2 regions of the Photobacterium sp. TY1-4 genome follow, and region 1 is predicted to be linked to the other one. Evidence: predicted binding sites of a transcription regulator. Region 1 holds the regulator's gene; the other holds the start of a gene.

Region 1 (4,358 bases):
GGTCTGGCTTTTCTTTTCCTTGTCCTGTTTAGCAGCCTCAAAAGATTGTTTGGCGTGTTCGATAATTTGCTCTGGCGCATCCCACCACTCCTCAGGAATTGCGAAGTGTTTGGTGACGACCGGAAATCCACGCTTTTTGTAAACGTATGGGCTGAGTCCTGCTTGTTTAAATTGTTCTTCGTTTTCGGCATTGGCACGCAGGTGAAGTTTGTCGTTAACCACTAACGCAAACATGGTTTCGCCTGAGAAAATCCCAAAACCACCAAACATTGAACGTGATTTTACATTTTCAAAACATTGAAACAGTCGAAGAGAATCTTTAAGTACTGGTTTGTCCATGCTTCTTACTCGGTGAAAAATTTCTCGAGTCACCTAACAACAGAGCGAGGATTCAGATTAGCAAATTACGAAGAAAAGCAATGTCAGGGATTTGTCAGGATTCTGAACATGACTTCTTGCTACATCCATCGGCAACCCCGCTACCATAAGTCCACTTAGTTATTGATAAATAAGTAACTCTTAGGCCGGAGGCTTTGCGTCCCATTCTTTAGAATGGTTTGCCTTGTTCGTGACATAAACAAGCATATCTCAGAAGATATTTTTGAACTTGGTCCCATTTTTAAAAATGTGATATTGCTCCCACAAATAGATCCTAAAGCCTGCTAGCAAAAATTTAAAACTTATTAAATTTTGAACAAGTTGGTCGGGATTGGGCCAGATTTAACACGTTATGGGTCTTGATAAATTCGGGATGTAAATCTGTGGTCAGAGGATGGTCAAAATTGCAACAAAAAACCGATAGCAAGCTATCGGTTTTTTTGAAAAGAAAAATTGAAGTGTTTATGAAATCAGATGTTTAGGTTCTTGACTGATTTTCTCACGACCAATTCGGGCGCCATTTCAAAGATCCGGCGTTCATGTTGTTTGTCTTTCACCCGTGCCATCAGGATTTCAATGGCTTTCTTACCCAACCGTTGTTTCGGCTGGTGGATGGTGGTGAGCGGTGGTGAGAAGTACGGCGCTAGATCGATATTGTCATAACCGATGATGGAGATATCATCCGGCACGCGCAGACCCGCTTGCTCAAACGTACTGATCAGCGCCATTGCCATAATGTCGTTAAAGCAGAAAATCGCGGTCGGGCGCTCTTCCATGGCGATGAACTGCTTGGCAGCCGCCACGGCAGATTCACACTCAAAATCGCCTTCAATCAGCCAGTCCGGATTGACGCTCAAATTGGCTTCAGCCATGGCTTTGTGGAAGCCTTTGAGGCGCTCACGGCAGGTCAGTTTTTCACTGTGTCCGGTCAGGCAGCCAATTTTCTGGTGGCCGTGTTCAATAAAGTATTTGGTCGCGACATAGCCACCCAATTCCGCATTGTCCTGGATTTTGTCGGTGTGCGGGCTCTCCGGACCCCAGTCCATGACCACCATCGGCAGATCTTTCTGGCGCTCGAGCAGGGCCAGCAGTTTATCGTCCAGATCGGAACACATCACCAGTAATCCGTCGACCCGCTTTTCAGCCAGCATGCGCAGATAGTCACGTTGCTTTTCCAGGTTCCCTTCGGTGTTACACAGGATCAGCGTGTAGCCTTCGCCATAACAATATTCTTCAACCCCATGTACAACTTCGGCAAAGAACGGGTTGGTTGATTTGGTCACCAGCATGCCGATGGTCCGGGTGGTGTTACATTTCAGGCTTCGCGCCACAGCGCTCGGGGCATAGTTGAGCTCATCCACGGCGGCCAGCACTTTCTTCTGGGTTGCTTCTGCAACAAACCGGGTTTTATTGATCACGTGAGACACTGTTGTGGTTGAAACACCTGCCAAACGTGCAACATCTTTAATCGTTGCCATACTTATTCTTCTAATAATTCAAAGCGGGCTTGGGCCCATTTCTCTTCATTGATCTGAACAGCATTCAACAGCCGTGCACCAAACTGAATAAGTATCTGGTTTGCTTCTTGGAGTCAGGCCAGATACTTGTTCAGTTTGGCATGATGATCTGCGTTCACAGGGATCATCATGCTGTTTCATACTGCGTATAAAACGTCAAAAAGCCGCTTCTCTTCCGAGCGGCTTTCTTGTTCTTCTCGCCTTTCAGGCGTTGCATTGTGTAATCGCTTGCGATCACATTCTACTGAGTGTAGCGCACAGTGCAACGTTTCTGTATCGCAAGGTAGTAATTCTTGATAGATATCAACAAACTCACTGCAAATTTTCTCAAATTGGATGCATATCTGGTGGTGTTCTTTATGTCGGCCATCGCTTCTCCCGGAGGAAAACCGGGAGAATCGTGCTGGGGATGGTGCAGGTTAGGCAGGTTTCCTTATCCTGCGGGCAATACGACCGGGAAATCCTGGGTCGGATGTTTGCTGACGTGGACCGGCCAGCCATAGACCTGCTGGATGATGTCGGGGGTTAACGCCTGCCATGGCGTGCCATCAGCCTGCACTTTGCCTTGATTGATGATCACTAACCGATCGGCATATTGGGCGGCCAGATTGAGATCATGGATCACCACAATCACAGCCGCACCGGCCCGGGCCAGCTCCCGGGCCACTTGTAAGGTCCGGTGCTGATGCGCGAGATCCAGGGCAGAAGTCGGTTCATCAAGCATCAGGATACATTGCTCACCCGCCTGGCTGAGTTGCGTCAGCACCCGGGCTAGGTGAACCCGCTGTTTTTCACCACCGGACAGGGTGGGGTATAGGCGGTCCTGAAGTGCCAGGACATCGACCCGGCTCATGGTTTCAGTTGCCAGTGCTTGGGTGTCTTTTTTCGTCAGTTGCAGGGGTAAGCTGCCCAGCTCAACCACTTCCCGTGCAGTAAACGCAAACGTCAGGTTGCTGTGTTGCGGCAGGACCCCAAGGTGTCTGGCGAGGGTCGCCGGGGCATAGGTGTTCCGATCTTGACCGAAAAATTGTATCGTGCCGCCGCCGTCGGCTTCGCCGCACAGTACCTTCAGCAGGCTGCTTTTGCCGGCACCATTCGGACCGAGCAAAGCGGTCAGCTCGCCGCTGGCCAAACTGAGGGTGAAGTCATCAAGTAGTGTTTTGCCGCCCAGAGTCAGGTTCAGCGCACGGGCGTTAATCGCTGGTGTCGTTTGCGTCGTTGCAGAGACAGGGTTAATCGCGGTATTCATGACATTCTGCCTCGTTGTTTCATCAGCATGACAATAAAGAACGGCGCGCCGAGAATGGCGGTAATGATGCCCACCGGCAATTCCGTCGGTGCCGCCACGACTCGGGCCAGCATATCGGCTACCAGCAGTACCAGTGCGCCCAGCAGGGCAGAGAGCGGAAGCAGGACTTTATGGTTCGGGCCGCACAGCATCCGGCCCAGATGTGGGATGATGAGACCAAGAAAACCGATCACCCCGCTCAAAGAAACACAGATCCCGACGCCCGCAGCACAGAGCAGGATCAAGCGGCGTTTGAGCCGCTGGACGTTGACGCCCATATGTCGGGCTTCTGCTTCCCCCAGCAAAAAAGCATTCAGGGCATTGGCGTCCCGATCAAACAGCAGGACCAGCACGCTGAGTGTGATGAATGCCAGGGTGATCCCCGGCCAGGTTGCTCCGGCCAGCGAGCCCATGCTCCATAAGGACAGATCCCGTAACGCCTGATCATCGGCCAGATAGTTCATCAGACCCATCGCAGCACCGGAAAGTGCAGCAATGGCTACCCCGGCCAGCAGCATCACGGTAACAGAGGTGCCGTTTTTATCGGTCCCGAGACGGTACACCAGATAGGTGCTGACCGCACCACCGATAAATGCAAAAGCGGGCACGGTCCCGACGGTCAGCAGCAAAGGATAACTTGCTGCCAGCGGTGCAAACACCACAATCGCCAGCGCGGCTCCCAGGCTCGCCCCGCCGGAAACGCCGATGATGCCGGGATCCGCCAGCGGGTTCCTGAACAGGCCTTGCATGACCGCACCGCACAGGGCCAGAATGGCGCCCACGGCAATACACAGCAGGGTACGCGGCAGGCGGATTTGGTGGATCACAATCTGAATATGTGCCGGAAGCTCGGCTTGCCAGGGCAGTAATGCCTTCAGGCTGTCGCTGAAGCTGATCCCCATCGGGCCGACAACCACCGAGCTGGTGATTGCCAGGGCCAGGCTCAGCAAGCCCAGCGGAAAAATAATGGTGGCAGGAATGCGTTGAAACTGCATAGTGGTGAACTTCGGCTCTGTTAGTGTGGGTAGAACACGGTGTTTAAACGTTCTGCTTCGCTCAGGCTTTTCAGGCCCAGTCCGCCAATCAGTGCAGTGCCATCGATGGTGGCAATCGCTTTGTTCTGCCCGGCCGGGGTGGCGATCAGCAGCGGCATTTGCTGTAACAGCTCATCAGCA
Region 2 (4,358 bases), 1.5 Mb from region 1:
ATTGCCAGCACACCGACATAATCGAGCGTTTCTGCCAGTGCCTTGAACATCGCTTCCGCATCGGCTTGCAGCGCTGACGAATCGGATTGGGCGACCGACAGGCTGAGGACGCCGTTGCTGTGGGTATTTTCGGTCAGCGGGTAAATGGCGAGACTACCGTCCTGCCCGCGTGCGCCGATGATCGATACTTCCCGATCAAACGGGATGAAGGCTTCGGCGACGATCGCCTGCTCTGGCGCGGCTTGCAGGAATAGCTCCAGCTCCGCCCAGATCGCTTCTTTGGCGTCGGCAGACTTGAGTCGCCACTGCCCTTTACCGTCATAGCCGCCCAGGGCACTTTTCAGCACCATCGGCAGGCCGACGGTGTCAATCGCATGTTCAAAGTCATCCCGGTTGGTAATGATGTGATAGGTTGCGTTGGCCACCCCGGCCCGATCCAGCAGGCGCTTTTCCAGACGGCGATCGCCCCCGGCTTTAATGGCTTCCGCCGTCGGGCGGAATTTGCCGCTGGCTTCACAGAGCGCCAGAATGTCATGCGGGATATGCTCGAACTCCGCGGTGATCACATGGGCGTAGGTGATTGCCGTATTGAGCCCTTTCATCATCAGCTGTTGGGTCAGCGGGTGCACCACATGCCCGGTGCCGACATCGTAAGCCAGGACCTCAATATTCAGGGGGGCTCCGGCCAGCGCCATCATTCTGGCCAGTTGGCCGGCGCCCAGCACTAAGACCTTCATGATGCGTCCTCGGCCGGGTTCGGGTTGCTTAACACCTGATCGGTTTGCTCTTGACGGAATGCATCGACGGCAGCCATCACGGTGCTGTCCTGGGTGCCGATGATTTGGGCGGCCAGCAAACCGGCATTGGCTGCACCGGCATCCCCAATGGCCAAAGTACCGACGGCAACGCCTTTCGGCATCTGGACGATCGACAGGAGTGAATCTATGCCCTTCAGCGCCCGTGACTGGACCGGAACACCTAGGACCGGCACACTGGTAAATGCAGCGGTCATGCCGGGCAGGTGGGCAGCACCGCCGGCACCGGCAATGATCACTTTAATGCCGCGCTCATGGGCCGTTTCTGCATATTCAGCCAGCAAATGCGGAGTCCGGTGGGCCGAAACCACCTTGGTCTCATACGGTACGTTGAAGCGTTCCAACATTTCAGCAGCGTGCTGCATGGTTGGCCAGTCTGACTTTGAGCCCATGATAATCCCGACTTTCATCCCGATCTCCTTTGGGTTAGCTAATTGAAGGCAACGAAGGCTTGGCGCGCATTATACGGTGATTTTTTGTGAAGGAAAACGTTTGCGTTAGGGTTTGTCTCAGGTTTTGTTAAGGGATATTGCGGAACATGGCCTTGTCAGGCCGGAGTGGGTAAAATACCCGCAACAAAGTTGAAACGGGCATCCAACCGGTGCCGGAACGAGGGTGATGTGGATAATTTGACGCAAGTGCTGGCTGCGCTGCAGCAAGGGGATGTGGTGGCCTACCCGACTGAGGCGGTGTTTGGCGTGGGCTGTGATCCGGATAATGAGCAAGCGGTTAATAAGCTACTGGCGCTCAAACAGCGTCCGATCGAAAAGGGGCTGATCCTGATCGCCGCTAATTACGCGCAGCTGGCGCCTTATGTGGATGACAGCCAGTTGAGCGACGCGCAGAAGCAGCGGATTTTCGATACCTGGCCCGGGCCGGTGACTTGGGTAATGCCGACCAAACCGGGCGTCCCGGCCTTTTTGACCGGCCAGTTTGACACCATTGCAGTTCGCGTGACGGATCATCCGTTGGTGCAGCAGTTATGCCGCCAGTTTGGCAAGCCGCTCACCTCGACCAGTGCCAACCTGACCGGTCAGGCGCCGGGACGGAGTGCCGAAGAAGTCAAACAACAGCTGGGTCAGTATCTACCGGCTATTTTACAAGGGGAAACCGGCGGACGTGACAATCCGTCTGAGATCCGAGATGCCCGGACAGGGAAAGTTTTTCGCCAAGGATAATCAATGATGCAAGATGTGAGTAAGCAAGCCGTAAAAACGTTTTTGTTAGACCTTCAGGACCGGATTTGTCAGGCGCTTGAGCAGCAAGATGGCGGGGCAACCTTTGAGCAGGATGCCTGGGAGCGAGAGCAAGGCGGCGGTGGTCGCAGTCGGGTTTTGCGCCAGGGGCTGGTGTTCGAGCAGGCCGGGGTGAACTTCTCTCATGTCTATGGCACCGAAATGCCGGGATCCGCAACCGCGCATCGTCCGGAGTTGGCGGGACGCAGTTTTGAAGCCATGGGGGTGTCGCTGGTCATTCACCCGAACAACCCTTATGTGCCGACTTCCCATGCGAATGTCCGTTTTTTTATCGCCGAGAAAGAAGGCGAAGATCCGGTGTGGTGGTTTGGCGGTGGTTTCGACCTGACCCCGTTTTACCCCTTCGAGGAAGACTGCCAGCATTGGCATGATACGGCCAAGGCGTTATGCCAGCCTTTCGGGGATGAGGTGTATGCCGAGCACAAAGCCTGGTGTGATCGCTATTTCTTCCTGCCGCATCGCAATGAAACCCGCGGCGTGGGCGGGCTGTTCTTTGACGATCTGAACCAATGGGGCTTCGAGAAGAGCTTTGCCTACATGCAGGCGGTCGGGAACGGGTATCTGGATGCGTATCTGCCGATTGTGGCGAACCGCAAAGACATCGAGTACGGCGAGCGGGAGCGTCAGTTCCAGCTTTATCGCCGTGGCCGCTATGTGGAGTTCAACCTTGTTTACGATCGTGGCACCTTGTTTGGCCTGCAAAGTGGCGGTCGGACTGAGTCGATCCTGATGTCGATGCCGCCTCTGGTGCGTTGGGAATATGGATTTGAGCCGGAGCCTGGCTCACCGGAGGCTGTGCTGGATGAGCGCTACCTTCAACCCCGCGATTGGTAACCGCTAAAAACGGTTTGTTCCAGTGGAAAGGCAATGATAGGGTCAGTGATTCACTGACCCTTTTTGTTTTCAGCGCATGGATTTCTTGCAAATGGATAAGTACGTTGTGTTCGGCAATCCGATTGCCCAGAGTAAATCACCTCTCATTCATACCCTGTTTGCGCGTCAGACGGCACAGAAGATGAGTTATGAAGCCAGGCTGGCCCCGTTGGATGGATTTGTCGCGGCATTGGATACTTTTTTTGCAGAAGGCGGACGCGGCTGTAATGTGACGGTGCCGTTTAAAGAGCAGGCCTTTGACTATGTCGATCAGCTGACCGAACGGGCGCGTCTGGCCGGTGCTGTGAATACCCTCAAAAAATTAGATGATGGGCTGGTACTCGGAGACAACACCGACGGTGAAGGGTTAGTACAGGATTTGCTGCAGCATCAGGTCGCATTGAAAGGGAAACGGGTCTTGTTGGTCGGGGCGGGTGGCGCAGCACGGGGCGTGGTTTTGCCGCTGCTGGCGCAGCAACCGTCATCGATCAAGATTGCCAACCGAACCCTGGCGAAAGCCGAGGCGTTGGTCGATGCCTTTGCCGCGCATGGCCCGGTCGACGCCATCGCGCTGGATAAACTGGCCGGCGAGCAATATGACGTGATCATTAATTCCACCTCGGCCAGCCTGAGCGGTCAGTTGCCGGGGATCCCGGAAAGCCTGATCCAGCCGATGACGGTGTGTTACGACATGGTCTACGGGTGCGAACCCACCGCATTTAATCAATGGGCGCAGCAGTTGGGTGCAAAAGTCGTGCTTGACGGGCTGGGGATGCTGGTCGGCCAGGCAGCTGAGAGTTTTATGGTATGGCGTGGTCTTCGTCCGGGCGCGAAGCAAGTCCAGCGGGAGCTGCGTCGTTTAATGCAGGAATAATCATGAACCAAGATATTTTATTTGCCGATATTCAGCACTGGGACCGTGAAAAGCAAGCAGTGAGCTTTCCGGCGCAGCAGGCCGGCGCGTTAATTACGTGCTGGGTCAGTCTGGCCTGGTTGCAACAACAGGAAGCGCAAACCTTCAGCAGTGAAGCGGAGATCCTGGCGGCGTTTGCTGCTAGCCGCTACGATCTGGAAGAGCTGGCAGAAGCTTTAATCGAAGATGAAGCCTTTAATGCTGACGGGGATATTGAGATCGGCTGAGGGTTAGCCCTCAGCCAGATAGTCGTTTTTCAGCCTTACATAGTTGTCGGCGGATGCAGGAAGAAAGGCCCGCTCTTGCTCGGTCAGTGGCCGGGCTTGTTTGGCCGGGTTGCCGATATAGAGGTAACCGCTTTGCAGTCGCTTGCCCGGGGGCACCAGGCACCCTGCCCCGATAATGACGTCATCTTCGACGACGACACCATCCAGAATAATGGCGCCCATCCCAACCAAGACCCGATCGCCTATCTGGCAGCCATGCAACATCGCCTTGTGG

What was found. Region 1 encodes PurR, which represses purine synthesis genes. Its sites were predicted from a motif close to TNANGNAAACGTTTNCNTNA; they were not measured.
Region 2: a site for PurR is predicted at 1,296-1,315, ahead of purE (5-(carboxyamino)imidazole ribonucleotide mutase). Genes of this name have one in related genera too.

The regions. Positions count from the first base shown of each region.
Region 1 is NZ_CP099734.1:1,488,327-1,492,684, forward strand. Features, by position in the region: gene NH461_RS07015 (TfoX/Sxy family DNA transformation protein) at 1-339, opposite strand, end outside; cyclic di-GMP riboswitch class I at 467-572, opposite strand; gene purR (HTH-type transcriptional repressor PurR) at 849-1,856, opposite strand; gene NH461_RS07025 (heme ABC transporter ATP-binding protein) at 2,329-3,144, opposite strand; gene NH461_RS07030 (FecCD family ABC transporter permease) at 3,141-4,178, opposite strand; gene NH461_RS07035 (hemin ABC transporter substrate-binding protein) at 4,199-4,358, opposite strand, start outside.
Region 2 is NZ_CP099734.1:3,523,450-3,527,807, reverse strand. Features, by position in the region: gene NH461_RS16305 (5-(carboxyamino)imidazole ribonucleotide synthase) at 1-737, opposite strand, end outside; gene purE (5-(carboxyamino)imidazole ribonucleotide mutase) at 734-1,225, opposite strand; gene tsaC (L-threonylcarbamoyladenylate synthase type 1 TsaC) at 1,436-1,993, shown strand; gene hemF (oxygen-dependent coproporphyrinogen oxidase) at 2,000-2,905, shown strand; gene aroE (shikimate dehydrogenase) at 2,997-3,818, shown strand; gene NH461_RS16280 (DUF1488 domain-containing protein) at 3,821-4,084, shown strand; gene NH461_RS16275 (gamma carbonic anhydrase family protein) at 4,088-4,358, opposite strand, start outside.